DNA from 3 places in the Streptomyces sp. NBC_00090 genome. Region 2 is predicted to be linked to each of the others. Evidence: riboswitches for the same ligand, from Rfam matches in the RefSeq annotation. Region 2 holds a riboswitch; each other region holds the start of a gene.

Region 1 (9,749 bases), 8.2 Mb from region 2:
GGCCGGTGACCGGCCGCGGCTCCGTCCCGTCGTGGACCACGAGTGAACCGAGCAGCCCGAACTTCACCACCATGCCCCCGCATCAAGGTAGGGCGGGCCCGCTCTGCGGCGGATCCCGACGCCGTCCATCGTACGGTTCGGCACCCCTTGATTGATCAAACCGGCCGGGGGTTACCATATGAGCGCCGCCTAGCTCGAAAGATAAACTTGTGACTGTCAATGACGACTCGTTCACCAGCTGGAAGAACCGCGAGGAGATCGCGGAGTCGATGATCCCGATCATCGGGAAGCTGCACCGGGAGCAGGACATAACCGTCCTGGTCCACAGCCGCTCCCTGGTGAACAAGTCGGTGGTCAGCATCCTCAAGACCCACCGCTTCGCCCGGCAGATCGACGGCGAGGAGCTCTCGGTCACCGAGACGCTCCCGTTCCTCCAGACCCTCACCACCCTCGACCTGGGCCCGTCCCAGATCGACATCGGCATGCTGGCCGCCGAGTACAAGACCGACGACCGCGGTCTCTCGGTGGCGGACTTCACCGCCGAGGCCGTCGCCGGTGCCACGGGTGAGAACAAGATCGAGCGCCGTGACGGGCGTGACGTCGTCCTCTACGGCTTCGGCCGCATCGGCCGCCTCGTCGCCCGCCTCCTCATCGAGAAGGCCGGCTCCGGCAACGGTCTGCGCCTGCGCGCGATCGTCGTCCGCGGCGGTGGCGACCAGGACCTCGTGAAGCGCGCCTCGCTGCTGCGCCGCGACTCCATCCACGGCCAGTTCCAGGGCACGATCACGGTCGACGAGGCCAACAGCACCATCGTCGCCAACGGCAACACGATCAAGGTGATCTACGCCAACGACCCCTCCGAGGTCGACTACACGGCGTACGGCATCGACAACGCCATCCTCATCGACAACACCGGCAAGTGGCGCGACCGCGAGGGCCTCTCCAAGCACCTGCGCCCCGGCATCGACAAGGTCGTCCTGACCGCGCCCGGCAAGGGTGACGTGCCGAACATCGTGCACGGCGTCAACCACGAGACGGTCAAGCCGGACGAGCAGATCCTCTCCTGCGCCTCGTGCACCACCAACGCCATCGTCCCGCCGCTGAAGGCCATGGACGACGAGTACGGCGTGCTGCGCGGCCACGTGGAGACGGTCCACTCGTTCACGAACGACCAGAACCTGCTGGACAACTACCACAAGGCCGACCGCCGCGGCCGTTCCGCGCCGCTCAACATGGTGATCACCGAGACCGGTGCCGCCTCGGCCGTCGCCAAGGCGCTGCCGGAGCTCAAGGCCCCGATCACCGGCAGCTCGATCCGCGTGCCGGTGCCGGACGTCTCGATCGCGATCCTGAGCCTGCGCCTGGGCCGCGAGACCACCCGCGCGGAGGTCCTCGAGTACCTCCGCGACGTCTCGCTGCACTCGCCGCTGAAGCGCCAGATCGACTTCACCACGGCCCCCGACGCCGTCTCCATGGACTTCGTCGGCTCGCGCCACGCGTCGATCGTGGACGCCGGCGCGACCAAGGTCGACGGCGACAACGCGATCCTCTACCTGTGGTACGACAACGAGTTCGGCTACTCGTGCCAGGTCATCCGCGTCGTGCAGCACGTCTCCGGCGTGGAGTACCCGACCTTCCCGGCTCCGGCGGTCTGATCCTCCCGGCGCCAACAGCACGGCGGCGCGCCGCACTTCCCCCACGGGGGGTGCGGCGCGCCGTCGTCGTTCCGTACGGGTAGCATCGTGCCCGGCCGCGACTGGCGAAGGTGGATCACCACCGGGGAGCGGCAGTCACCCCCGTCTTTCCCGCGTGCGCGTCGACCGCCTGGGCGCCTGCGTCAGTGATGTCCCGCTGACCCAGGAGGCCTGGAGATGGAACTGCGTTACGGAATCAACCCCCAGCAGCGGGAGGCGACCACCGCGCCGGTGGCGTCCGGGAGTCGGCCGGTCCGGGTGGTGAACGGCAGCCCGTCCTACATCAACCTTCTCGACGCGCTGAACAGTTGGCAGCTGGTCCGGGAGGCGAGCCGCGTCCTGGGACGGCCGGCCGCCGCCTCCTTCAAGCACGTCTCGCCCGCCGGCGCGGCGGTGGCCGGGCCCGTCGACGAGGTGACCGCCGGGCTGTACGGCGTCGACCGCGACCGGGTCGGAGCACTGACCAGCGCCTACCTGCGCGCCCGCGACGCCGATCCGAAGTCCTCCTACGGCGACTTCGCCGCCGTCTCGCGCCCGGTCGACGCCGAACTCGCCGAACTGCTGAGCCGCGTGGTCTGCGACGGTGTCATCGCCCCCGGCTTCGCTCCCGGCACGGTCGCGACCCTGAGCGCGAAGAAGAGGGGCCGCTTCCTCGTCATGGAGGCCGACGAGAGCTTCACCCCGCCGAGCCACGAGGCCCGGGAGGTGTACGGCGTGCGGCTGACCCAGCAGCGCGACGACCTGCCCATCTCCCCCGCCCTCCTCGACGACGTCGTGTGCGGCGCGCTGACGCCGGCGGCCGCGGAGGACCTGCTGCTCGGACTCGCGGTGCTGCGCTACACCCAGTCCAACTCCGTCTGCTACGTACGCGGCGGGGCGACGCTCGGGATCGGCGCCGGGCAACAGTCCCGGGTGGACTGCACCCGGCTGGCGGGCGCGAAGACCGACACGTGGTGGCTGCGCCGCCACCCCGCCGTCCGCGCGCTCGCCTTCCGGCCGGGCATCCGCCGGCAGGACCGGATCAACTGGCAGATCCGGTTCGTCGAGGGCGACCTCACCCCGGACGAGCGCGCGCGCCTGTCCGGGGCCCTGTCCGTGCCCGCCCCCGACCTCACCGACGAGCAGCGCGGCGAGTGGCTCGCGGAGCTGACCGGTGTGGCGTTCGCCTCGGACGGCGCGCTGCCCTTCCGGGACAACGTCGACCACGCGCACCGGCACGGCGTCACCTCCATCGCCGAACCCGGTGGGTCGATCCGTTCCACCGACGTCGAGGACGCCTGCCGCGAGCACGGGATCACGCTCGCGCGCACCGGGCTGAGGCTCTTCCACCACTGATCGGCGGGGCGTCCCCTACGGGACCCAGTGGTTCCCCGAGGCCGTGATCATGACCTGGAGCTGGATGCTGGCCGAGAAGTAGCTGCTGGTGTCGACGGGAGTCGCCAGCATCTTGTTCCAGAGGGCGTCCAGCCAGGCCTGGCTGGACGGGTCGGTCATCGCCGCCACGGCGAACGGCGCGAAGAAGGCGGCCTCGCTGCCCGCCGAGATCTGGGTGCCGTTGAGCTTGTAGCCGATGGCGATCTTGTTCGGGTCGCCGCCGGTCTTCGTCTTGATCCAGCCGTTCAGTTTCCGCGCGGCCGCGAGTGACGTGGCGTCCCCGCTGGTCACCGCGTCGTCCGCGATGCGCCAGGGGGTACGACACGCGTTCCACCAGTACGCGCCGTCGTTGGGGTCCTCCAGGACCTGGCCCGTGGCGGGCCGGGGGGTGGTGTTCGTGTCGATGACGAAGTCGGGCAGCAGCCCGGTGCCGGAGGCGTACGTCGACTGGAGGCGCGAGATCTGCGTCTGGTGGGCACTGCGGACCGCGTCCCAGGCGGTGTCGCCCGTGGCCGTACGGAAGGCGCGGAAGTGGTCGACCATCCAGTCCGAGGTGCGGGACAGGTAGTAGTACTGGTCGCCGGAGCTGGTCCAGTCGCCGAGCTTCAGCAGCTTGGTCGTCGGGTTGAGCTCGTCCTTCTTGATCGCGGCGATGTGCTTGAGCGCGAGGTCCTTGTAGTCGTACGCGCCGGCGCTCCCCCACTGCTTGTCGGCGAGGAGCAGACCGTACGCCACGTCCATGTCGCCGTCGGTGGCGCCGTCACCGCCGTTGACGCTCTTGCAGGAGGCGTCCTGTTCGGCCGCGAGGAGGTTCGGGTTGATCGAGGACGGGTGGTCGATCTTCCACTTCACGAGCCCGTCGAAGATCTTCTTCGCGTCGGGGTCGGCGCCGGCCATGGTGGCGGCGATGACCATGCCGTACCCCTGCGCCTCGGCGACGTAGGGGTGGTCGGCGTCCGGCGAGATGATCTGGTACCAGCCGTTGCCGCAGTTCTGCCGGACGAAGGCGGCCTTCCACTTGTCGTAGTACTCGACGACCTTCTGGTCGATCGTCGCCTGGGCGCCGGAGGGCTTGAGCGTCCCGGCGGTGTAGGGCCTGAGGTGGCTGCCGAAGGGAACGGCCGGCCCGCCGGGGACGCCGCCGCCGGTCGGGGCGCCGTAGACCTCGACCTCCCAGAGGGAGTACCCGTACGGGGTGCCGCGCGTGGTGCCGTACACCCGGAGGTACCGGCCCGTGCCGGAGACCGCGAGGTCGTCGACGGCTCCGTCGCCGGTGGTCGTGGAGTGGATGTCGGTCCAGGTCGATCCGTCGGGCGAGGTCTGGACGCGGTAGGCCTTGCCGTAGGCGGCCTCCCAGGTGAGCTTCACCCGGGAGACGGTGTGCGTCGCCCCGAGGTCGATCCGGAGCCACTGCGGGTCGACGCCCTCCACGCTGGCCCAGCGGGTGGTGGCGCTGCCGTCCACCGCCCGGGCGGGTTCAAGACCGGCCGCCTCGACGGACGAGGCCGTCACCGGCTTTCCGGCGGAGACCAGGCCGTCGGCGGCGGCCGCCCGTTCCTGTGCGCTCGGCTGCGCCTGGGGGTGCGCCTGTGCCTGGGGGATCGACGTCAGGGGCAGCACCAGCAGTCCGGCGAGCCCGAGAAGCGAGACGCTTCGTCGACGCATGACAACTCCCTTTCCTTCGCGGCTCATTCGTTAGGAAGTTTTCCTAACCATTGAGCCGCGAGGGTAGAGAGGGCCGGGGGTCCGCGCAAGACCCCCGACCGGTCACGTGCGCGTCACGGGACGAGCCGCAGAAGGCGGTTGGGCGAGCCGCTGCCCGGGCTGGTCACCTTGTTCGGCGTGGCTCCGTTCACCAGGGCGGTCGCGACCTGCGCCGGAGTGGCGGAGGCGTGGCCCGCGAGGTAGACGGCGGCGGCGCCCGCGACGTGCGGGGTGGCCATCGAGGTGCCCGAGATCGTGTTCGTGGCCGTGTCGCTCGTGTGCCAGCCCGCGGTGATCGACACGCCGGGGGCGAACAGGTCGAGGACCGAACCGTAGTTGGACCAGCCGGCCTTGGCGTCGGTGTTGCTCGTGGCGCCGACCGTGATGGCGGCGGCGACGCGGGCGGGAGACGTGGAGGCCGCGTTGACACCGGAGTTGCCCGCGGCGACGGCGTAGGTGACGCCGTCCGCGATGGAGTTCTTCACCGCGTTGTCGAGGGCGGTGGAGGCGCCGCCGCCGAGGGAGAGGTTGGCGACGGCCGGGGCCCCCGCGGCGTGGTTCGAGGTGACCCAGTCGATGCCCGCGATGACGCCGGCGGTGGTGCCGGAACCGTTGTTGTCGAGGACCCGGACGGCCACGATCCTCGCGGCCTTGGCCACGCCGTACGTGGATCCCGCAATGGTGGTGGCCACGTGCGTGCCGTGACCGTTGCCGTCCTGGGCGACCGAGTCGCCGTCGACCGCGTCGTAGCCGTTCACCGCCCGGCCGGCGAGCTGCGAGTGCGAGATGCGGACGCCGGTGTCGATCACGTACGCGGTGACGCCGCTGCCGGCGGTGTCGGGGTACGTGTACGTGCCGGAGAGCGGGAGGTTCGCCTGGTCGATGCGGTCCAGGCCCCAGGGGGCGTTGGTCTGCGTCGCGTCGGCGCGGTAGACCTGGTTCTGCTCGACGGAGGCGACGGCCGGGTCGGCGGCGAGGCGGCGGGCCTCCGCCTCACCGAGGGTGGCCGTGTAGCCGTTGAGGGCGGAGCCGAAGGTCTTGCGGACCGTGCCGCCGTAACCGGCTATCAGGTTCCGGCCCTTGGCGGAGGCGGCCTTGAAGCCCGCGCCCTGCTTGAGGGTGACGATGTAGCTGCCGGGCACCGCGTCGGCCGAACCGGCCGCGAGGACGACGCCCTCGGCGGGTGCCGCCTGGGCGGGGACGGCGGCGAAGGTGCCGAGCAGGGCGGCCGCGGTCGCGGCGGAGACGGTCAGCGCGAGGCGGGCCTTGGTGTGCTGCGGGAGTGCCATGCGAGGGAGTCCTCCTCTTCGGCGTCGCGCCTGATGTGGGGCGGCGCGACTGTGGGGGGCGCGTGCGGTCACACGCACCGCCGGGAGCCGTGTGGGGCGATCCGGCGTGATCAACAGCCTGTCCGCTCCACGGGCGCCGCTCAAGGGAGTTGAGGACTTGTCATGCATCTGCCACACCCCGTCACGCATCCGCCACACTCCGGCAATCGAATCCCTGTCGAACCCATGGAAAACACCCGTCATCGGGCAGGGGTCGCCACCCGAACACCCCCTGCCGCTCGGCGCCGACGGCGGCCCGACGGCGACAGGACGCCACCCACGACGGGAACCGGATCGCGTTTCCGCAGGTCGGGGAGGCGGCGATGTGAAATCCGAACATCCATTGTTCGAGAGCGAGTTGGGATGTTAGCGTCCCCGATCAGCAGTGGTTTTGCGTCAGCGTGAACAAGCGGAGTCAACGGCTCCGCGCAGGGGAACCATCACTGTGGGGGGTGTAGTGGGTCCGCGTACTGTGGCCAGACTTCTGGACTTCGAACGGCACGTCGTCCCCGCCGTCGACCGCATCCGGAGGGTGCGGAGCGGCGAGGAGAGCGGGGAGACGAGCGAGGCGCTGGGCGATCTCCTCAGAACGGTCGAGGGCCTGACCGGTCTTCTGTCGGGGCGTCAGATATCGGCCACACTCGCCGATCTGACCGCCTGGCGGGACTCCGGGTGCGAGGGCACACCGCACTTCGACGCCACCCGGGACACCGTGCCCGCCCCGCTCGACGGAGAGGCGGCCGCGTTCGTCGGGCCCGTGGTCCTTCCCAACAGCGACCGCCACGAGGTCCACATCGAGGCGTTCTCCGTCGTCCGGCAGGATCCCGACTGCACCCCCCACCTCCAGTCCGTCTATCCGCACCCCAAGGCCGTCTTCCAGTCGACGCGCCTGCTGTCCGCCTCCCGTGGGCTGCGGGAGGGCAACTGCGTGGTGTTCTTCCCGGAGAACGTTCCGGCGGCGACGCCCTGTACGCACCAGAACTTCGCCTGGTTCTTCTTCAACCGGCACGTCGACATCTGGGCCCAGACCCTGGGCATCACGGACCGCCTCTGCGGCCCCGGTTCGCCGTTCGCCGGAGACGGCCGGCTGCTCTCCGTGGGGCTCGACCCCGAGGACGTGTACCAGGCCCGGTGCGTCTGGGGCTACCTGCACGACTACTTCCACCACACCGGCCCCCGCCCGCTCGACCAGCACCTGGCGCTGAAGACGAAGTGGCGTCCCGGCCTCCTGGAGGAGCTCAAGGTCGACATGAAGTCGGCGATCGCCTGCTTCGAGGAGGAAGTGCCGTTCGGGCCCGTCGTCTTCGAGTACATCCTGCTGGAACGTCTCTTCCGCTACCCGGCTCAGCCCGAACCGCTGCGCAACTTCGACGCCGGAACCGGCTTCGCGCTGGGCACCTGGCTCGCCGCGCACGGCCTCTTCACCGACGACGGCCGGGGCCGGCGCCGCCTCGGCGCCAAGGCGGAGATCGTGGAGAGCGTCCGCGAACTCGTCGCCCTCATCGAGGAGATCGAGACGATCGAGGACGACGAGACCTACAGGTCGCGGGCCACCGACTTCCTGTACGAGACGCTGCTGCGGCGCCCCGAGACCAAGCCCCACCGGTACGGCGGCCCGCTGGCGCCGCTCGGTCTGTGGGGTGCCGAGGTCCATGTCTGAGATACCGAAGGGCCGCGCGCCCGACCCGACCGGCCCGACGCCACCCACGACTCCACCCACGGCGACGTCCGGCCCGACACCGACACCGACACCGACACCGACACCGCAACCGCCCGCGGCCGTCCTCCGGGACCCGGGCTTCTGCCGCCACTCCACCGGCCATGTCGCCGTCGTGGAGTGGGACGCCGACACCGGTTGGTCCGAACCCACCATCGAGCCCTACGCCATGCTGTCGATGGACCCGGCGACCCTGGGACTCCACTACGGGCAGGCCGTCTTCGAGGGACTCAAGGCCTTCCGCACCGAGGACGGCTCGGTGTCCCTCTTCCGGCCGGCCGACCACGGCCGCAGGCTGGGGCTCTCGGCCGCCCGGCTCGCCATGCCCGAGATGCCGGCCGAGCTGTTCACCCGGACCTGTACCGCCCTCGTCGCAGCCGACGAGGCCTGGGTGCCCGGCGGGTACGGGCAGAGCCTCTACCTCCGGCCCCTGCTGCTCGGCACCGAGGCCGACCTGGGGCTCAAGCCCTCGCGGCGCGCCCGCTGCGTCTTCCTCGCCTACCCCGCCGACCCCTGCTTCGGGAACGACTTCCGGCCGCTCGCGGTCTCCACCGCCACCGAGACCGTCCGCGTCGTACGCGGCGGCACGGGCGAGTCGAAGTGCGCGGGGAACTACGCCGCCGGACTGCTGACCCGTACCCGGGCCCAGGCCGCGGGGTACGCCGAGGTCCTGTGGCTCGACGGGATCGAGCGCCGCTGGGTGGAGGAGCTCAGCACCATGAACGTCTTCCTCGTCTGGGACGACGAGGACGGCGTACGGGTGACCACGCCCCCCTGCGACGGAACGATCGTCCGCGGCCTCACCCGCGACTCGCTGCTCACCCTCGCCGGGGACCTCGGTCTGCGCGCCACCGAGGAGCCCGCCGCGATCGACACGGTCCGCGACGGCATCCGCTCCGGCCGTCTCACCGAGATGTTCGCCTGCGGGACCGCCGGCGTGGTCGTCGCCGTGGGCCGCCTCGGCACCGGGGACGAGGACCTGACCATCGGCGACGGCCGGGAGGGTCCGGTGACCGGGCGGCTCCGGAACGCCCTCCTGGACGTCCAGCACGGACGTACGCCCGACAAGCACGGATGGCTGCTCCGGATCGACACGGCCGGGGACGGGACCGAGGCCGGAGCGCCGGCGGACGGCGCGCACGCAGACCGAAGCGGGGGACGACACGCATGAACGTCAGCACGGGACTGACGGCCGACCGCGACCGGACACTGTCGAGAGTCGCCAGGATCCACACCCTCGGCCCCTCCGGCACCAATCTGGAGAAGGCCGCCCACCACTGGTTCGCCGAGCGGGACCTCGCCGGGACGGTCGTGCTCCACTCCGAGGTGGAGGACGGGCTCGACGTCATGGCCTTCGACGGCACCGAGGCCATCCTGGCCTGCGCCGTCTACCCGCGCCTCCACGACCTCGTCTTCGGCAATCTGCACCGCCTGGAGATGGTCGACAGCTTCATCCTGGACACCCACGACATGGTCCTCGCCGGCCGTCCCGGCCAGACCGACGTCGCCACGATCGTCTCCCACCCGGCCCCCAGTTGTCTGGTGGCCGACCGGGGCACCGTCTCCTTCGCCAGCAGCAACTCCCGCGCCGCCGCCCTGTGCGCCGCCGGGGAGTTCGACGCCTGTGTGACCACGGACCGGGCGGCCGACTCCGAGGGCCTGCGGGTCGTCGAGAACTTCGGGCCCGTCCCGATGGTCTTCACCCTCCACGCGGGCAAGGTCCCCGACGGCCCGGGGAGCGGAACGTCCTGATGAGCAAGACCACACCGGCGGCCGGGAGCCGTCGCCTGCCCGCCGCGTTCCGGGCCCTCATGGCGAGCGAGGCCGTCTCCTCGGCCGGCTCGCAGCTGACGCTGGTCGCCCTGCCCGTCCTCGCCGCGGTGGACCTCGGCGCCTCCCCCTCGCAGATCGCCCTGCTGAGCGGCGCGCAGT
Region 2 (9,749 bases):
GGTCTCGCGGCCGATGCCCGACTGCTTGTAGCCGCCGAAGGCCGCGTGGGCCGGGTACGCGTGGTAGCAGTTCGTCCAGACGCGGCCCGCCTGGATCGCGCGGCCCGCGCGGTAGGCGGTGTTCGTGTCGCGGGTCCAGACGCCGGCGCCGAGGCCGTAGAGCGTGTCGTTGGCCGTGCGGATCGCGTCGTCGAAGTCGGTGAACGAGGTCACCGCCACCACCGGGCCGAAGATCTCCTCCTGGAAGACCCGCATGCGGTTGTCGCCCTCGAAGATCGTGGGCTGGACGTAGTAGCCGCCGGCCAGGTCCCCGTCGTACTCGATCTGCTGACCACCCGTCAGGATCTTCGCGCCCTCCTGCTGGCCGATCTCCAGGTAGGAGAGGATCTTCCGGAGCTGCTCGGAGGAGGCCTGTGCGCCGATCATCGTCGCCGTGTCCAGGGGGTGGCCCGGGACGATCCGTTCCGTGCGGGCGATCGCCGCCTCCAGGAACTCGCTGTAGTGGCCTCGCTGGACGAGGGCACGCGACGGGCAGGTGCAGACCTCGCCCTGGTTGAGGGCGAACATCGTGAAGCCTTCGAGGGCTTTGTCCCGGAAGTCGTCGTCCGCCGCCCACACGTCGTCGAAGAAGATGTTCGGGGACTTGCCGCCGAGTTCGAGGGTGACCGGCTTGAGGTTCTCGGCGGCGTACCCCATGATCAGGCGGCCCGTCGACGTCTCGCCGGTGAAGGCGATCTTCGCCACCCGCGGTGAGGAGGCGAGCGGCTTGCCGGCCTCCTCGCCGAAGCCGTTGACGATGTTCAGGACGCCCGGCGGCAGCAGGTCCGCGACCAGGCTGAGCCAGAAGTGCACCGAGGCCGGGGTCTGTTCGGCGGGCTTGAGGATCACCGCGTTGCCCGCGGCAAGCGCCGGGGCCAGTTTCCAGACCGCCATGAGGATCGGGAAGTTCCACGGGATGATCTGAGCGACCACGCCCAGCGGCTCGTGGAAGTGGTACGCGACGGTGTCGTCGTCGATCTCGCTCAGCGCGCCCTCCTGGGCCCGCAGCGCCCCCGCGAAGTAGCGGAAGTGGTCGATCGCCAGCGGGATGTCGGCGGCGAGGGTCTCCCGGACGGGCTTGCCGTTGTCCCAGCTCTCCGCGACGGCGAGCGCCTCCAGGTTGCTCTCCATCCGGTCCGCGATCCTCAGCAGGACGGTCGCGCGCTCCGCCGGCGCCGTCCGGCCCCACCCCGGTGCCGCGGCGTGCGCCGCGTCGAGGGCGCGATCCACGTCCTCGGCGGTGCCTCGGGCGACCTCGGTGAAGGCGCGGCCGTCGACGGGGCTCGGGTTCTCGAAGTAGCGGCCGCGCGCCGGGGCGACGTACTCGCCTCCGATCCAGTGGTCGTAGCGGGCCTCGTACGACATGATCGCGCCCTCGGTACCGGGTGCGGCGTAACGGGTCATGGGCATGGCCTCCCTGGGACGCGCCGGCCGTCCCTGGCCGGCGCTCATGGCCGAGTCTGCGGACCCGTACGTTGCAATCCCGTTGCACCGGAGGACAGTTCCGTCTCCAGGGAGTCGAGCCGTGCCCGTACGGGCGGGAGTTGAGGAGCGGGCACCGCCGAGCACAGTGCCCGCCAGACCACCACGTCCTCCTCGCCCCAGGAGCTGTACGCCCAGTCCGCGAGCAGCCCCGGATCGCCCCGGTCCACCAGCGCGGCCCGCAGCCGGTCCGCGAGCCGCTCCCGCAGCCGTACGACCCCGGGCGCGAGCGACGCCGGAAGCAGCGGGCCCGCGTACTCGCCGGCCGCCGCCGAGACGGCCCCCGAGGCGAGCCGCCGGTCGACGGTGGCGAAGTCCGCGTCCACCGGCCCCGCCAGCCGGTACGGGCGCGAACGCAGCACGTCGGGACCGAGCAGCGAGCGGAGCCGGGACAGCTCCGCCCGCAGTGTCACCGGAGTCACCGACTCGTCCTCGTACAGCAGTGTCAGGAGTTCGTCGCCGCCCACGCCCTCGGGGCGGTGCGCGAGGACCACCAGGATCTCGCTGTGGCGGCGGCTCAGGCGCAGCCGCCGCCCGCCCACCGAGAGCACGGCCTCGTCGCGGCCGAGCGCCGAGAGCCTGAGCCGGTCGGCCCGGGGGGCCGGCCCGACCAGCGCCAGTTGGGACTCGGCCGCCCGTGCCACCGCCTGGACGAAGCCGAGGCTGTGCGGATGCGCGAGCCCGTCGCCACCCGTGATGTCGACCGCGCCGATCACCCGCCCGGTGTGCGGATCGTGCAGGGGTGCGGCGGCGCACGTCCAGGCCCGCACCGGTCGCCGGAAGTGCTCGGCGGCGACGACCTGCACCGGACGGTCGACGGCGATCGCGGTCCCGGGCGCGTTCGTCCCGGCCGCCGACTCCGACCAGCGGGCTCCGGCCACGAAGTTCATCGCGCGGGCCTTGCGCAGGGTGCCCGGATGGCCCTCCACCCAGAGCATCCGCCCGGCGGCGTCGCAGACCGCGAGGAGATGCTCGCCGTCCGTCGCGTAGGCCCCCATCAGCTCACGGATCACCGGCATCGCCGCCGACAGCGGATGGCCGTCACGGTGCTCGGCGAGTTCGTCCTCGTCCAGCTCGACCCGCGCCGCGCCCTCCTGGCTTACCCGGGCCCGTACGGAGCGCCGCCACGAGGCGGCGACCAGCGGCCGCGCCGGGCCGGAGCCGGCGGCCGTCCGTGTGTGCGTCTGAGCCGTCGTCCCGGCCACCCACGCATCGCTCAACTCGGCCTCCCCGTCGAGGTCGTCCCGGTAGTCGGGCCCATCGTCGTGCGCGCGCGGGGCCGTCGGCAAGCGCCCCGGCACCTCGGCATATGCACCCTGTCCGGGACCGGTCCCCGACCCCTCACGTAGAGTGGGCCCCGGGCCGTGACTGGCGCTTGAGGTGGATCACCACCGGGGAGCGGCCCGGGCGGTCGGCACCCGATCGGTGCTGCCGTGCCGATGCCGTGCGCCTGGGCGAACCACCGGTCAGAGACGACGCCCAGGAGTTGCCATGTCCACCAGCACCGCCACCCTCATGGACGGCACGGCCCTCGCCCGCCGTACGGTCGAGGAGACCGCCGCCCGCGCCGCCGAGGTCACCCGCCGCACCGGCGTCACGCCGTGTCTCGCGACCGTCCTGGTCGGCGCGGACCCGGCCTCCGTGACGTACGTGAAGATGAAGCAGAACCGCTGCGCGAAGGCCGGAATCCGCTCCAAGCACGTCGAGCTGCCCGCCGCCACGACGACCGAGGAGCTCGTCGCCGCGATCACCGCGCTCTCCGAGGACCCCGAGGTGCACGGCATCCTGCTCCAGCACCCGGTCGGCCCGCACATCGACGAGCGCGCCGCCTTCGAGGCCATCGCCCCCGAGAAGGACGTCGACGGCGTCACCATGGCCTCCTTCGCCGCCATGGGCTTCGGGCTGCCCGGTTTCGTCTCCTGCACGCCCGGCGGCATCATGCGCCTCCTCGACGCGTACGACGTCGAACTCAGCGGCAAGCGGGCCGTCGTCGTGGGCCGCAGTGCGATCCTCGGCAAGCCGGCCGGGCTGCTGCTCCTCGGCCGCGACGCCACCGTCACCTACTGCCACTCCCGCACCAAGGAGCTCTCCTCCGTCATACGAGAGGCCGACATCCTCGTCGCCGCCGTCGGCAAGGCCGACTTCATCAAGGGCGAGGACATCAAGCCGGGCGCGGTCGTCGTCGACGCCGGCTACAACCCGGGCAACATCGGCGACGTCCACTTCGCGTCGGCCGCCGAGCGCGCCTCGCTCATCACCCCGGTCCCCGGCGGCGTCGGCCCCATGACCATCGCCGTGCTCCTCGCCCAGACGGTCGAGGGCGCGGAGCGCCAGTTGGGTCTGTAGGACTCCCGTGGTGGGACGGCGGGATGTCGGGGTAGGGCCGGGTGCGGGGGAGCGGCGAGGTGGCGGGGTCGGGCGTCGGCGTTCCGACGGCCGGGGCGAGAGGGGCGTTTTCCGGCGATGGCCGGACAACGTATGGCCGATGATGGTCACCATTCCGTACAGGCCGCGCTCGACGGCCCCGGATCCCTCGCCACACGGCCGCCGACAGGCAACCCTGGTGTCCGTGCCACACCCGCCGACCGTCTCTCCGCCGCCGGACCGCCGGCCGGACGTGCCGGACGCGCCCGGTCCGGACGGTGTCTCGGCCGTGTCCTCGTCCCACCCCGCCGAGCGGCCAACCACAGCGGCCTGGTCGCGTGTCGTACGCCTCGGGGTGCCCCGGCCGGGTCCGGCCGCGCGGCGCGCCCGCCGGTTCGGCGTGCCGCTCGTGCCGGTGCTCGTGGCCGCCCTCGTCGTGGGCGCGTTCACGTTCGCCGGCGGATGGGACGGGCACGAGGGCGCGGTCCAGGGCCGGGCGGGTGGCGATCCGGTGGCCGTACCGTCCCCGGTCGTCGCCGAGGGGGACGCGCTGAGGGCGCGTACTCCCATGGCCGACACGCCGTCGACCGGTGTGCCGGCCACCGGCACCCCGGCCACCGGCAATCCCGCGGCCGACACGCCGGAGGCCGAGGCGTCCGAGGCCGGCACGTCCGAGGCCGGCACGTCCGAGGCCGGCACGCCGACGCGGTCGGTACCCGGGAAGAGCTCCGCGCGCGAGGAGAGCGCTTCTCCGCTGCCATCCCGCACCGCGAGCGCCGCTCCCGCGGCGCCCTCGACAGCGCCTTCCACCGCTCCGCCGCGCACGCCGTCCCCCGCCCGGCCCGTCTCGTTCGAGGCGCTCCGGGTCGGCGAGTGTTTCGACATCGACCGCGCCACGCCGGGCACGGCTCTCCGGCGTGCCTGCGACACGCCGCACCACGCCGAACTCGTCGCCCGGCCACGCCTGACCGGCACCTACGCCGACGACCAGAAGGTGCGGGAGGCGGCCACGGAGCTCTGCCGTGCGCCGCTCCGCCGCAAGGCCGCGCGGCAGCCGCTCGGCACCCGCTGGACCACCTTCGTCCAGTACCCCTTCCGCACCAGCTACCTCCTCGGTTCGGACACCGTGGCCTGCAGCCTCGCCGCAACCGGCGGCAGGCTCACGGACCGACTCCGGTAGCTCCGGAGGGTCCACCGGGTCCACCGGGTCAGGTGGGTCAGGTGGGTCCCGTGGGTCGGGTGTGGCCCGCAGGTCAGGGGCTGCCGGCCCCGGCAGTCTGAGTGGCTCCGGCGGTGTCGGCCGTGAGAGCCGTGGCCAGCGCCGACGCCGGATCGCGGTCCGCCGGGCCCGCCGGGGACCAGCGGGCACCGGCTTTGCGGTACGGCCACCAACGGCCGTCCGTACCGAGCCGCAACTGCGCCTCCGCGCCGACCACGGTCCAGCGCGCGCCCGTCGCCCGCCGCAGCACCGGCCGTTCGCCGTCCTCCCAGGCCTCCGCGAGCAGCGCCGCCGCACGGGCGAGAGTGTCGGCGTCCGGCGCCCACTCCTCCTCCAGTACGGCGAGGGCGGCCGCACCCCCGAACCGCCACGCGCGCGTGGCCGCGTCCAGATCCGCCCGTGTCCTGCCCGAACCGGCGGCGAGCCGCGTCGCGACCCACGGCGCGGGGGAGCCGACGGCGAGCCGCACCGCGTCCTGAGCGACCGTCAGCGACGGCTCCACGAGTCCCGGACCGTCGCCGAGCGCCGTGACGAGCATCCGCCGCGCGCGGGTCGCCGCGTCCTTCGCGAGGAACTCCAGGGCCGCCGGATCGACCCCCGGCTCCGGATCCGTCTCCGTGTCCAGGGAGGGCGGTTCGCCCGGCTCCGACGGGGCCGCCGGAGGGGCGGGCAGCGGCGGCAGGATGTCCCGCGCCGCGTACGCCTCCGCCGCCGACACGCCCGGCATGCCGCCGGCGCCGTCCGTACCGGCAACGTCCCCGGAGCCGTCCTGCCCGTCGCGTACCGCAGGCGCCGAGGCCCGCCGTGCGCTGCGCGTCTGGAGCTGGTCGAGGAGGGTCCGCTCGCCGCGCCCCCGCATCAGCAGCAGCACGAACGGGTCCTCGTCGAGCAGCCGCGCCACCTGGTAGCAGAGCGCCGAGGTGTGCGGGCAGTGGTCCCAGGCCTCGCAGCCGCACTCCGGGTCGAGATCGCCGATCCCCGGCAGCAGGTCCAGCCCGGCCACCGCCGCGTCCTCCACGAGGTGCGGCGGCATCTCGCGGTCGAGGAGCGCCGCGATGTGCCCCGCGCTGTCCACCGCCAGGTCGAGCAGCCGCTCCCACTCCTCCTCCGAGAACTCCCGCACCAGCACGTCGCTGCGGTGCGCCGTGCCGTCGCGGTCCTTGACGATCGCCGTGATCCGGCCGGGGCGCACCGACACCGCGCCCACCGCCCCCGCGCGCGCGTGCCGGCGCCCGGCCTTGAGCTGCTGGCCGTCGAGCGCGGTGTCCTCCAGCGCCTTCAGCCACGCCAGGCCCCACCAGGTCCTGGCGAACGCCGCGCCCTTCGCGGGCGGCAGCGCCTCGAACGTCCGCTCGTCGCCCCCGTGTCCGTACACGCTCATCGTCCGTCCCCTCGCAGCCGTACCAGCTCCGCCAGTTCCGCATCGGTCATTTCGGTCAGTTCCGGCGGAGCGTCCCCGCCCGTCCCGAGGACGGAGTCGGCCAGCTCCCGCTTGCGGTCGAGCATGGCGGCGATCCGGTCCTCGATCGTGCCTTCGGCGATCAGCCGGTGCACCTGCACCGGACGGTCCTGCCCGATCCGGTACGCGCGGTCGGTGGCCTGCGCCTCCACGGCCGGGTTCCACCAGCGGTCGTAGTGGACGACGTGCTCGGCGCGGGTGAGGTTGAGACCGGTCCCGGCGGCCTTGAGCGAGAGGAGGAAGACGGGCACGTCCCCGTTCTGGAAACGGGCGACCATCGCCTCGCGCTCGGCGACCGGAGTGCCGCCGTGGAGGAACTGCGTCCGCACGCCCCGCGCCGCGAGATGGCTTTCCAGGAGCCGGGCCATCCCCACGTACTGGGTGAAGACCAGGGTGCTCGCACCCTCGGCGAGGATCGTGTCGAGGAGTTCGTCGAGCAGCTCCAGCTTGCCCGAGCGGCCCTCGATCCTCGGTCGCTCCTCCTTGAGGTACTGGGCGGGGTGGTTGCAGATCTGCTTCAGACCGGTCAGCAGCTTCACGACGAGGCCGCGGCGCGCCATGCCGTCGGCCGCCGCGATCGCCTCCAGCGTCTCGCGCACCACCGCCTCGTAGAGACCGGCCTGCTCCGGCGTCAGGGAGACGGCCCGGTCGGTCTCCGTCTTCGGCGGCAGCTCGGGCGCGATGCCCGGGTCCGACTTGCGGCGGCGCAGCAGGAACGGGCGGACCAGCGCGCCGAGTCGATCGGCGGCGGCAGGGTCCCCGCCGCCCTCGACGGCGGCGGCGAAGCGCGTACGGAAGGCCCCGAGCGTGCCGAGCAGCCCCGGCGTCGTCCAGTCGAGGATCGCCCACAGCTCGGAGAGGTTGTTCTCCACCGGAGTGCCGGACAGCGCCACGCGCGCGCGTGCCCCGATCGTCCGCAGCGCACGCGCGGTCGCCGAGTACGGGTTCTTGACGTGCTGTGCCTCGTCCGCGACGAGGAGTCCCCAGTTCCGCGCGGCGAGCCGCTCGGTGTCGAGCCGCATGGTGCCGTACGTGGTCAGGACGAAGCCGCCGTCGGCGAGGCCGTCCAGATCACGGGTGGCGCCGTGGAAGCGGCGTACGGGAGTGCCGGGCGCGAACTTCTCGATCTCCCGCTGCCAGTTGCCCATGAGCGAGGTCGGACAGACGACCAGCGTGGGTCCGGACGCGGCGGTGTCGGTCTGCCGGTGCAGATGGAGCGCGATGACCGTGATCGTCTTGCCGAGGCCCATGTCGTCCGCGAGACAGCCCCCGAGGCCGAGGGAAGTCATCCGGTGGAGCCAGTCGAGACCGCGCAGCTGGTAGTCGCGCAGGGTCGCGGCGAGCGCGGCGGGCTGCGCGACCTCGGGGCGGCCGCCCTCTGGATCGGCGAGCCGCTCCCGCAGCCGCTCCAGCCAGCCGGAGGCCGCCACCTCGACGGGACGGCCGTCGATCTCGGTCGTGCCGGTGAGGACGGCCGACAGCGCGTCGACCGGCGTGAACTTGCGGTCCTGCTGGGCCCGGGCCCGCAGCACCTCGGCCGGATCGACGAGGACCCAGCGGTCGCGCAGCCGGACGAGGGGCCGTCCGGCCTCGGCCAGCCGGTCGAGCTCGGCCCGGGTCAGCTCCTGGTCGCCTACCGCGAAGCGCCAGTTGAAGGCGAGCAGGGCGTCGGCGGAGAGGAAGGAGGGGAGCGAGCCGCTCCCGGGGCCACCGCCTTCGCCCGGCGGGCCGCCGCTCTCGTCCGGCGGGTTGCCGCCGTCGAGGGGCGTGGTGCTGTCCGCGAGGTGCGCGGCGCCGTTCGCGAGCATCGGGTTGCCGTCCCCGTACCGGGTGTCGCTCCGGCCGTCCTCCGGTGCCGCGGCCGAAGGGCCGATCACCGCGCGGGCGGTGAGCCGGTCGGTGAGCTCGCGCGGCCAGTGGACCTGGACGCCCGTCGCGGCGAGGGCCCGGGTCGCCGGGCCCAGGAGCTCCGCGACCTCCTCGTCGGCGAGCTCGACGGTGTCGGGCACGGCCGCCGAGAGGAGGGGAGCCAGCGGGGGCCAGGCGCGGGCGGCGCGCCGCAGGGCGAGCAGCGCGTCCATCCGGGCCCGGGGGCCGAACGCGCCCGCCGTCCTGCCGGATCCCGCCCACACCTCCGCCGCGTCCGCGACGAGCGTCGGGTCGGCGACGCCGTGCAGCTGGAGGACCGCGCGGAAGGCGGGCGCCTCCCGCGCCTCGGAGGTGAAGCCCGGGAGTTCGAGCCGGAGCGACAGCCGGACGCCCGCGTCGTGACCCGCCGCCACGTCGGCGGCCCAGGCACGCTGTTCGGGAATCGTCTGCGGCGCGTCGGCCGCGAAGGCCGACCCGCCGGCCGCGAGGGGGGCCGCCGGCGTCCGGGGCAGGGTGTCCGCGACCGCGTCCGCGAACGCACGCAGCAGCGCCTCCGGTTCGGGGAGGAGCAGTGGTCCGTCCGGGGAGGGGGACGACGAGGGGGAAGAGGCCGAGCGGGACGAGGGGGCGAGAGGGAGGGGAAGGGAGAGGGGGAGGGGGAGGGGTACGGCGTGCGCACTCGGCGGCATTGAGGCGGCGAGGGTACGCAGCCGCGCCAGCTCCTCGGGACCGAGCGGCCCCACCCGCCACGCGTCGTGGTCGCCGGGGGTCAGGCCGGGCAGCAACAGGCCCCGCGCGACGAGGTCCAGGGCGAGGAGCGAGGCAGCGCCCCAGAAGGCGGCCGCGGGCGAGGCGGCATCCGAGAACCGGGCTCGGGCGAGCAGCGGCAGGGCATCCCGAACGGAGAGGACCTGTGCGGGGACGGTCACGGGGCGGAGGCTGTCGGCGTCCACGACTGTGAGGTCGACGGGTGACGGGACGCCGTCCGGCAGCGCCTCGCCCTCCGGTGACCAGAAGGCGAACCTCCCCGCGCGAGGCGGATCGGCGGGGAGGAAGACGGCGGAGTGAAGGACGAGCTCGGGGGAGAGTGCCCGGGCTGCCTCGTCGGCGGCTTCGCCGGCAGGTTCGCGGGAGGCTTCGCGGACAGGCTCGCGGGCGGCTTCGTCGGCGGGTTCCTGCGTGGGTTCGAGGGCGGGTTCGAGGGCGGATTCATCGGGTCCGTGCGACAGCGACAACGCATTCCTCAAATTTGACTACCTGGGGACCGAGCCGCCGAGAGTACCTCACCCGACCACCCCGGCGCGTGCAGGACGGAGG
Region 3 (9,749 bases), 3.4 Mb from region 2:
AGGTTGGAGACGCCCGCCTTGTTCTCCGGATCGAAGCGGATCACCGTGTCCGTGTCGGTGACGGCGCTCTTGACCTTCTTCGCGGTGACCTTCGGCTCGTCCAGGAGGTTGATCAGGCCCTTCGGCGTCGACGCCGACTTGCTCATCTTGATCGTCGGGTCCTGGAGGTCGTAGATCTTCCCGGTCTCCTTGACGATGTACGGCTTGGGGACGGTGAAGGTGTCGCCGAAGCGGCCGTTGAAGCGCTCCGCGAGGTCACGGGTCAGCTCGATGTGCTGGCGCTGGTCCTCGCCGACCGGGACCTCGTTGGCCTGGTAGAGCAGGATGTCCGCGACCTGGAGGATCGGGTACGTGAAGAGGCCGACGGTGGCGCGGTCGGCGCCCTGCTTCGCCGACTTGTCCTTGAACTGCGTCATGCGGGAGGCCTCGCCGAAGCCCGTGAGGCAGTTCATGACCCAGCCGAGCTGAGCGTGCTCGGGGACGTGGCTCTGGACGAACAGGGTGCAGCGGTCCGGGTCGAGACCGGCGGCGAGCAGCTGCGCGACGGCGAGGCGGGTGTTGTCCCGCAGCTCGGCGGGGTCCTGCGGGACCGTGATGGCATGCAGGTCGACGACCATGTAGAAGGCGTCGTGGGACTCCTGCAGTGCGACGTACTGACGGACCGCACCGAGGTAGTTGCCGAGGTGGAACGAGCCTGCCGTGGGCTGGATTCCGGAGAGCGCGCGAGGACGATCAGAGGCCATGCACATCATTCTCTCAGGTGTGGGAACCGATCCCCGACTGCCGGTGTATCAAAGGTGTGAGGACGTGGGAGGGGGACCGCACCGTCGTCGGCGAGGGAGCGGTGATCGCACGGGTACGCGCCGGAGAGCCGGAGGCGTACGCGGAGCTGGTGCGCGCCCACACGGCGGTGGCGCTCCGGGCGGCGGTCGCCCTGGGTGCGGGCGCGGACGCGGAGGACGTGGTGCAGCAGGCCTTCTTCAAGGCGTACCGCTCGCTGGGGCGCTTCAAGGAGGGCGCGGCGTTCCGGCCGTGGCTGCTGCGGATCGTCGTCAATGAGACCAGGAACACAGTGCGCTCGGCGGGTCGACAGCGTGCCGTCGCCGACCGGGAGGCGGACCTGCTCGGGGCCGAGCCGCGGATACCGGAGTCGGCGGACCCGGCGGTCGCGGCCGAGGAGCGGGAGCGGAGCCGGCGGCTTCTCGACGCCCTGGACGGGCTCGGCGAGGACCACCGGCAGGTGGTGGTCCACCGCTATCTGCTGGAGCTGGACGAGGCGGAGACGGCCGAGGCGCTCGGCTGGCCGCGGGGGACCGTGAAGTCCCGGTTGAGCCGGGCGCTGAAGAAGCTGGGACTCGTGCTGGAGGGAGGTGAGGAGCGTGGCTGACGAGCGTCTGCCGGAGGACCGGCTGCCGGAGGAGCTGCGGGAGCTGGGGCGGCGGCTGCGGGTGCCGGACGTGGACGGCGAATCCATGGCCGAGCGGGTGCTCGCGCAGCTGCTGGAGGAGCGGGTCCCGACGCCCGTGCCGGTCCGGCGACGGCCCTGGTCGTGGGCGTCACCGCGGGCGTTGCCGGCGTGGGCGTGGGTGTCGGAGCGGGCGTCGGCGGTGTGGGCGTGGCTGCGGGAGCGGTGGCGGGCGCTGGTGGCGGGCCTGACCGGCGTGCTGATCGTGCTGGTGCTCACCCCTCCCGTGCGCGCCGCGGTGGCGGACTGGTTCGGCTTCGGCGGGGTCGCCGTGCGGTACGACCCGGACGGCCGCCACGCTCCGCCCGGCGCGTCGGTGCCGGGGTGCCCCGACCCGGTCCCCCTGGCGGAGGCCGGGCGCAGGGCGGGCTTCGAACCGCTGGTGCCGGGCGCGCTCGGCCCGCCCGACGCGGTCGCGGTGACGGGGTCGGCCGAGCGGGGCCGGGCGGTGATCAGCCTGTGCTGGCACGACGGGGAGAGATCGGTCCGGCTGGACGAGTTCCCGGCCCGCCTGGACATCGGCTTCGCCAAGCAGGTGACGACGCGGCCGAGGTGGGTGGACCTCCCGGACGGCGCGCAGGGCTACTGGTTCGCGGAGCCCCATCTGCTGACCTTCCCGATGACGGACGGGACGGGCGCGGCCTGGACCCATGAGGTCCGGACGGCGGGCCCCACGCTCCTCTGGACGAGGAGCGGGGGCGCGCTCACCTTCCGCCTGGAAGGCATACCGGACCCGGAGCAGGCCCGCCGGACGGCGGAATCGGTCGGCTGAGGACCGGCCTGACCCGGGCGGACCGGGGTCAGGCCGGGAGGACCGGGTCAGGTCGGGCAGACCGGGGTCAGGTCGGGCAGACCGGGGTCAGGTCGGGAGGCCCGGGGCCGGGTAGGCGGTGAGGAGGTCGGCGACCTCCGCGCGGATCGCGCCGAGCGCGTCCTCGTCGCCCGTGCCGGCCGCGGCGACACCGCGGTCGATCCACTCCGCGACCTGGGCCATGTGCTCCGTGCCGAGGCCTCGGGAGGTGAGCGACGGGGTGCCGATGCGGACACCGGAGGGGTCGAAGGGCTTCCGGGGGTCGTAGGGGACGGTGTTGTAGTTCACGACGATCCCGGCCCGGTCGAGGGCCTTCGCGGCGATCTTGCCCGGGACCTCCTTGGGGGTGAGGTCCATCAGGATCAGGTGGTTGTCGGTGCCACCGGAGACCAGATCGAAGCCGCGGGCGAGGAGCGCCTCGGCGAGTGCCTTGGCGTTGGCGACGACGGCGTGGGCGTAGGCACGGAAGGAGGGCTGGGCCGCCTCGTGGAGGGCGACGGCGATGGCCGCGGTGGTCTGGTTGTGCGGGCCGCCCTGGAGGCCGGGGAAGACGGCCTTGTCGAGGGCCTTGGCGTGCTCCTCGCGGGACATCAGCATCGCGCCGCGCGGGCCGCGCAGGGTCTTGTGGGTGGTCGTGGAGATCACGTCGACGTGCGGGACCGGGGACGGGTGGGCGCCGCCCGCGATGAGGCCGGCGATGTGGGCGACGTCGGCGACGAGCACGGCGCCGGCCTCGCGGGCGATCTCGCCGAAGGCGGCGAAGTCGATCGTGCGGGGCAGCGCGGTGCCGCCGCAGAAGATCACCTTCGGGCGCTCCTTGAGGGCGAGCTCGCGGACCTCGTCGAGGTCGATGAGGCCCGTGTCCCGGCGTACGCCGTACTGGACGCCCCGGAACCACGTGCCGGTGGCGGAGACGCCCCAGCCGTGGGTGAGGTGGCCGCCCATCGGCAGGGCCATGCCCATGACGGTGTCGCCGGGCTCGGCGAAGGCGAGGTAGACGGCGAGGTTGGCCGGGGAGCCGGAGTAGGGCTGGACGTTGGCGTGGTCGACGCCGAAGAGCGCCTTGGCGCGCTCGACGGCGAGGGTCTCGACCCGGTCGATGTTCTGCTGGCCCTCGTAGTAGCGGCGGCCGGGGTAGCCCTCGCTGTACTTGTTCTGGAGGACGGTGCCGGAGGCTTCGAGGACGGCGGCGGAGACGTAGTTCTCGCTGGGGATGAGGCGGAGCGTCTCGCCCTGGAGCCGCTCCTCGGCGCCGACGAGGGCGGCGAGCTCGGGGTCGGCGGCGGCGAGGGCGGGGTGCTGCTGGGGCACGGTCACGGTGGTGTCCTCCGGGCGTTGCGGCGGGTCCCGGGACACTGCGGGTGAGGCGCGGCGCCACGCGGGACTGTCGGGTCCCGTGACGCCCAGGCGAGCGGCGCCCCGTGTGGTCTGCCGCGCACGGCTCCCCCGGGGTCGCTTCCCCGTACGCCAGTCGCCGTGCGTGTTTGAAGACTAGCTGGCGCGCCGCCGCCGAGGTTTCCCCTTCCGGCATGCGAGCGACGATAAGAAGGGGGGCCACGAGCCACCCACCGGGCCGCAGGACGAACGGAGATCCCGTGTCGAGGACGCAAGACGCGATCGCTTCCGCGGAGGCGCACAGCGCTCACAACTACCACCCCCTTCCGATCGTCGTCACCTCGGCGGACGGGGCCTGGATGACCGATGTCGAGGGGCGCCGCTACCTCGACATGCTCGCCGGATACTCGGCGCTCAACTTCGGGCACGGCAACCGACGGCTGATCGACGCCGCGAAGGCGCAGCTGGAGCGGGTGACGCTGACCTCGCGCGCCTTCCACCACGACCGCTTCGCCGATTTCTGTACGCAGCTGGCGGAGTTGTGCGGCAAGGAGGTGGTGCTGCCGATGAACACGGGGGCGGAGGCGGTCGAGACGGCCGTGAAGACCGCCCGGAAGTGGGGGTACGAGGTGAAGGGCGTGCCGGACGGGCACGCGAAGATCGTGGTCGCGGGGAACAACTTCCACGGCCGGACGACGACGATCGTCAGCTTCTCCACGGACCACGAGGCGCGGGACCACTTCGGCCCGTACACACCGGGGTTCGAGATCGTTCCGTACGGGGACCTCACAGCGCTCGAAGCGGCGGTCACCGAGAACACCGTGGCGGTGCTGCTCGAACCGATCCAGGGCGAGGCGGGCGTGCTCGTTCCGCCGGCCGGTTACCTGCCGGGCGTGCGGGAGCTGACGCGCCGGCGGAACGTGCTGTTCATGGCGGACGAGATCCAGTCGGGCCTGGGCCGGACCGGGAAGACCTTCGCGTGCGAGCACGAGGGTGTGGTGCCGGATGTGTACATCCTGGGGAAGGCGCTGGGCGGCGGTGTGGTGCCGGTGTCGGCGGTGGTGGCCGACCGTTCGGTGCTCGGCGTGTTCCGGCCGGGTGAGCACGGGTCGACGTTCGGCGGGAATCCGCTGGCCTGCGCGGTGGCCCTGGAGGTGATCGCGATGCTGCGGACGGGCGAGTTCCAGGAGCGGGCGGCGGAGCTGGGCGAGCACCTCCACGCCGAGCTGGGGCTGCTCGTGGGCGGCGGGGCGGTGGAGGCGGTGCGCGGGCGCGGCCTGTGGGCCGGGGTGGACATCGCGCCGGCCCGGGGCACGGGCCGGGAGATCTCGGAGCGGCTGATGGAGCGCGGGGTCCTGGTGAAGGACACGCACGGGTCGACGATCAGGATCGCGCCGCCGCTGGTCATCTCGAAGGAGGATCTGGACTGGGGCCTGGAGCAGCTGAGGGGCGTGCTGTCGGACTGACGGGCTCCGTTTCGGAAGGGGGCGGAGGCGTGTCCGTACCGGCCGAGGCGGGGCAACTCGGGCCATTGACACGGCAGTTGGTCTAGGCCAATGATGCCGCCATGCCGAGACTCCGTCTGCGTCACGCCGTGCGTGCCGCGCTCGCCGCCCTCGTCCCCCTCGCGCTCCTCGGCGCGTTCACGGGACCCGCCCACTCCGCCCCGAAGGCGGCCTGGCCCGAGCCCGTCCCGGTGGTCTCCCACGTCGAGACCACCGACCCGGTCGTCTTCATCACCATCGACGACGGCTGGTACCACGACCCCGCGGCGGCGAAGCTGCTGCTCGACCGCCGGGTGCCCGCCTCGCTCTTCCTGCTCCCGGGCGCCTACTCGTACGACTCCGGCTACTTCCACACCCTGCTGAACCAGGGCCGCTCCCGCGTCGAGAACCACACCGTCAACCACCCGGACCTCACCACGCTCGACGCCGCCGGCCAGAAGGCGGAGGTCTGCGGGGCCCGCGACCAGCACCTCGCCCAGTTCGGCGACGGCCCGCGACTGCTGCGCCCGCCGTACGGCACGTACGACGCGACGACCAGGACCGCCGCCCGCGCCTGCGGGGCGAAGGCCCTGGTGACGTGGACGTACGACCTCACCAGCTGGGGCCAGTGGACCCCGCCGACGCCGACCCTCAAGGCCGGCGACATCATCCTGCTGCACTTCAACGAGACCCTGGAGCAGGATCTGAAGCGGGCCCTCGACCTGGCCGAGGCGGCCGGCCTCAAGCCCGCACCGCTGAGGGAGTACGTCCCCGAGTAGGCGCCCCCGACGTCCGTGGCGCCAGTGACGTCCGTGGCGCCCCTGGCACCCCTGACGTCCGTGCCGTCCCTGGCACCCCTGACGTCCCTGGCGTCCCTGGCATCCCTGCCGTCCCTGCCGTCCCTGGCGCCCGTGCCTTCCCTGGCGGCCCCTAGAGGATCACGTGCGGGAGGAAGCGGGCGTACTCGTCGGTGACGAGGCCCGCCGACTCCCGGATCCCGAGCCCCGCCGCCTCGTTCTCGACGACCCATGCGCCGAGCACCACCCGGTTGCCGTCGAAGTCGGCCAGCGGGGCCAGCTCCTGGTAGCAGCAGGCCTCCCCGTCCCGTGCGAAGGGCTCCGTACCGGCCTCGTGCAGGGTGACGCCCGCGCCCTCGCGGCCGAGCAGCGGCTTGGCGGCCCACCCCGTCGTCGTGGCGAGTTCGCGCGGGCCGTCGAGGTAGGCGGGGAGCAGGTTCGGGTGGCCCGGGTAGAGCTCCCACAGGATCGCGAGCAGCGCCTTGTTGGAGAGGAGCATCTTCCAGGCGGGCTCGATCCAGCAGGTGGTGCCGGTCCCGCCGCCGTTGTCGAGGGTGTCGAGGACGTACCGCCCGAAGCGGTCGGTGGTCAGCCACTCCCACGGGTAGAGCTTGAAGCAGCTGCGGATGAAGCGGAGCCGGTCGTCGACGAACCGGCGCGAGAGCCGGTCCCAGCCGATCCGCTCGACGGAGAGCGCCTCCGTGTCGAGCCCGGCCTGCTGGGCGGTCTCGCGCAGGTACGCGACCGTCATCAGGTCCTCGCCGAGCTCGTCGCCGTCCGAGTGGACGAAGTGGACGGGGCCGGGCGGCAGCAGCGGCGCCTGCCGCTTCCAGGCGTCGACGAGCCGCTCGTGAAGGGAGTTCCACTGGTCGGCGCCGGGGAACCGCTCCTCCATCCAGAACCACTGCGGGCTCGCGGCCTCCACGAGCGAGGTGGGGGTGTCGGCGTTGTACTCCAGCATCTTGGCCGGGCCCGTACCGTCGTAGCGCAGGTCGAACCGCCCGTAGAGGGAGGGGAGTTCGGCCCGTCGCCGCCAGGACTCGGCGACCAGGGACGCGAGCTTCGGATGGACGATCCCGAGCTCGGCGAACCGGTCCCGCTCGACGATGTGCGCGGCCGCCGCCAGGCACATCGCGTGCAGCTCCTCGACGACCTCTTCCAGGGCCTCGACCTCGGGCAGGGTGAAGGAGTAGTACGCGCTCTCGTCCCAGTACGGGCGCAGCGAATCGTCCGGGTAGCGGGTCAGCGGGTAGATGACCCCCTGCTCCTCGACGATCCGCTGCCAGTCGGGCCGGGGCTCGATGGTGTGCCGCTTCATGTGCCGGGCCTTCCTCAGCCGCCGCCGGAGCCCGAACAGCCGAAGCCGCCGGTGTCGACGGCCGCCTTGCTGAAGCTGCCGCCGCTCACCTTGCCGCTCCGGACGGCACCGCCGTAGTAGTACGAGCCCCGGTGCGTGGTGCCGTCATCGTCGTCGTCGCCGCCACCGCTCTCGCACTGGTAGCTGGGCAGCTCTTCACGGGTCAGCGGGTCGACACACCGCTTGTCCGGTTCCGAACCGCACGCGGTGATCGTCGCCGCGAGCACGCCCATCCCGCCGAGCACCACCGTGCTCGACCTCAGCCTCCGCATGTCCGTCGCCTCCCCTTCGCGGTCGTGGCCGTCGTGGCCACGACAGTCGCGACCGCACAGTGTAGGCCGGTGATTTCCGGCCTCACGCCCTAGAGTCGTTTCGTGCTTCTCGGGATGATTTGTGCGCTTGCTTCGGCCTTCTGCTTCGGCGCGGCCTCTGTCTTCCAGGCGATGGCGGCCCGTGCCACGGAGCCGGGGACGGGCGGGGGCGTCGACGTCGCCCTGATGTGGAGGGCGCTGCGGCAGTGGCGCTATATCGCCGGTCTCGGGATGGACGCCCTGGGCTTCGCGCTGCAGATCGTGGCGCTGCGGACGCTGCCCATCTACGCGGTGGGCGCGGCGCTCGCCGCGAGCTTGGCCGTCACGGCGGTCATCGCCTCGCGGCTGCTCCATGTGCGGCTGAGCCGGGTGGAGTGGGCGGCCGTCGCCGTGGTGTGTGCGGGGCTCGCGATGCTGGCGTTCGCCTCGGGGAAGGAGGGCCACGAGGACGGCTCGGAGGCACTGCGGTGGGCGCTGCTCGCCGTCTCCTTCGGGGTGCTGCTGCTCGGTGTGGTGGCGGGCCGGCTGCCGGAGAAGCCGCGTGCGCTCGTCCTCGGCCTCGGGGCGGGCTTCGGATTCGGGGTGGTGGAGGTGGCGGTCCGCCTGATCGACGGCATCGACTTCACCGATCCGGTCTGGTACGCGCTGCTCGTGGGCGGCGGGGCGGCGTTCCTGCTGCTGACCTCGGCGTTCCAGCGGGGCTCCGTGACCACGGCGACGGCGGGCGCGGTGCTCGGCGAGACGATCGGGCCGGCGGTGGTCGGGGTGGTCTGGCTCGGGGACAGCACGAGGGAGGGATTCGGCTGGCTGGCGGTCACCGGCTTCGCGGTGGCCGTGGCGGGCTCCCTGACCCTGGCCCGCTTCGGCGAACCGCCCGCGCCGGAGGGGGCCGCCGACGAGCCGAAGACCCTGGAGGCGGGCACGGACGCGGGGACGGGCGTAGGGACGGACGCGGGGGCGGACGCGGGCGCAGGGGCGGGCACGGGGACGGACACGGACGCAGGGGCGGGCGCGGCCCCGGCCCCCGAGCGGGGGCCCCGCACGCCCTGACGGGGCGAGGGCGGGGGCGGGTCGGATCGGGTCGGTCGGGTCGGTCGGGTCAGGTCGGGCCGCGTCGGTCAGGGCCGGTCAGGTTCGGGGCAGGTCAGGGCAGGTTCGGGGCAGGTCAGGGCAGTACCCGGCACAGGGCCTGGAGCGCGCCCTGCCAGCCGCTGTCCGGCGGCGTGGCGTAGCCGACGACCAGGCCGTCCAGGGTCGGCTCCACGGTGGGCCGGCGGAACTGGTTCACGCCCTGGACCGCGAGACCGTGCCAGGCGGCGGCCCTCAGGACCTCCTGTTCCGTGCCGGGCGGGAGGGCGAGGACGGCGTGGAGGCCCGCCGCGATCCCGCTGACCCGGGTCTGCGGCGAGTGCGCGGCCACCGCCGCCACCAGCTGGTCCCGGCGTCGTCGGTAGCGCAGCCGCATGGCCCGTACGTGCCGGTCGTACGCCCCGGAGCCCAGGAACTCCGCGAACGCCAGCTGGTCCGGCGCGCTCGACGCCCAGTCCACGGCCCCCTTCGCGGCCACCACCTCGCCCACCAGGCTCTCCGGCACCACCATCCACGCCAGCCGCAGCCCGGGGGCCAGGGACTTGCTCGCGGTACCGAGGTAGACGACCCGATCGGGGTCGAGGCCCTGGAGGGCTCCCACGGGCTGTCTGTCGTAGCGGAACTCCCCGTCGTAGTCGTCCTCCAGGACGAAGCCCCCCGAGGCGCGCGCCCGGTCGACGACGGCCGCCCGCCGGTCCGGGGGCAGCGCGCCGCCCAGCGGGAACTGGTGGGCCGCCGTCAGGAGGACGCCCCCGGCGCCCGTCAGCTCCTCGACCCGGGTGCCGCGTTCGTCGAAGGGCAGGGCCGGGGTCCCGAGTCCGGCCCTGGTGAGGATGGCGGCGTGGACGTCGAGGCCGTACGACTCGACCGCCACGTCCCGCACCCCGCGGCCCCGCAGCACCTCGCCGATCAGCATCAGTCCGTGCACGAAGCCCGCGCAGATCACGATCCGTTCGGGCCGGGCGTGCACGCCCCGCGCGCGGGCGAGGTACTCGGCGAGCGCGGTGCGCAGTTCGATCCGGCCGCGCGGATCGCCGTAGCCGAGGGCTTCGTTCGGGGCGGCGGTGAGCGCCCGGCGGTACGCCTTGAGCCACTCGGCG

The links. A riboswitch is a leader RNA that binds a small molecule or an ion and turns the genes downstream of it on or off. The one in region 2 is predicted to bind ZMP and ZTP.
Positions count from the first base shown of each region.
Region 1: another riboswitch for ZMP and ZTP. It lies ahead of OG361_RS03010 (phosphoribosylaminoimidazolecarboxamide formyltransferase); the one in region 2 lies ahead of OG361_RS39265 (bifunctional 5,10-methylenetetrahydrofolate dehydrogenase/5,10-methenyltetrahydrofolate cyclohydrolase).
Region 3: another riboswitch for ZMP and ZTP. It lies ahead of glyA (serine hydroxymethyltransferase); the one in region 2 lies ahead of OG361_RS39265 (bifunctional 5,10-methylenetetrahydrofolate dehydrogenase/5,10-methenyltetrahydrofolate cyclohydrolase).

Region 1 covers NZ_CP108224.1:673,489-683,237, forward strand. The annotation lists gene OG361_RS03000 (AfsR/SARP family transcriptional regulator) at 1-73, opposite strand, end outside; gene OG361_RS03005 (glyceraldehyde-3-phosphate dehydrogenase) at 210-1,655, shown strand; ZMP/ZTP riboswitch at 1,743-1,837, shown strand; gene OG361_RS03010 (phosphoribosylaminoimidazolecarboxamide formyltransferase) at 1,872-3,029, shown strand; gene OG361_RS03015 (glycosyl hydrolase family 8) at 3,045-4,733, opposite strand; gene OG361_RS03020 (S8 family peptidase) at 4,847-6,061, opposite strand; gene OG361_RS03025 (DUF6421 family protein) at 6,573-7,760, shown strand; gene OG361_RS03030 (branched-chain amino acid aminotransferase) at 7,753-8,988, shown strand; gene OG361_RS03035 (bacilysin biosynthesis protein BacA) at 8,985-9,569, shown strand; gene OG361_RS03040 (MFS transporter) at 9,569-9,749, shown strand, end outside.
Region 2 covers NZ_CP108224.1:8,872,321-8,882,069, forward strand. The annotation lists gene OG361_RS39255 (aldehyde dehydrogenase family protein) at 1-1,443, opposite strand, end outside; gene OG361_RS39260 (GAF domain-containing protein) at 1,488-2,741, opposite strand; ZMP/ZTP riboswitch at 2,876-2,984, shown strand; gene OG361_RS39265 (bifunctional 5,10-methylenetetrahydrofolate dehydrogenase/5,10-methenyltetrahydrofolate cyclohydrolase) at 3,013-3,867, shown strand; gene OG361_RS39270 (hypothetical protein) at 4,091-5,065, shown strand; gene OG361_RS39275 (SWF or SNF family helicase) at 5,139-6,485, opposite strand; gene OG361_RS39280 (DEAD/DEAH box helicase) at 6,482-9,667, opposite strand.
Region 3 covers NZ_CP108224.1:5,492,838-5,502,586, reverse strand. The annotation lists gene trpS (tryptophan--tRNA ligase) at 1-743, opposite strand, end outside; gene OG361_RS24735 (RNA polymerase sigma factor) at 800-1,387, shown strand; gene OG361_RS24730 (hypothetical protein) at 1,380-2,237, shown strand; gene glyA (serine hydroxymethyltransferase) at 2,325-3,593, opposite strand; ZMP/ZTP riboswitch at 3,671-3,761, opposite strand; gene rocD (ornithine--oxo-acid transaminase) at 3,872-5,077, shown strand; gene OG361_RS24715 (polysaccharide deacetylase family protein) at 5,179-5,874, shown strand; gene OG361_RS24710 (glutathionylspermidine synthase family protein) at 6,026-7,210, opposite strand; gene OG361_RS24705 (hypothetical protein) at 7,225-7,521, opposite strand; partial or broken gene OG361_RS24700 (hypothetical protein) at 7,636-8,460, shown strand; gene OG361_RS24695 (PLP-dependent aminotransferase family protein) at 8,726-9,749, opposite strand, start outside.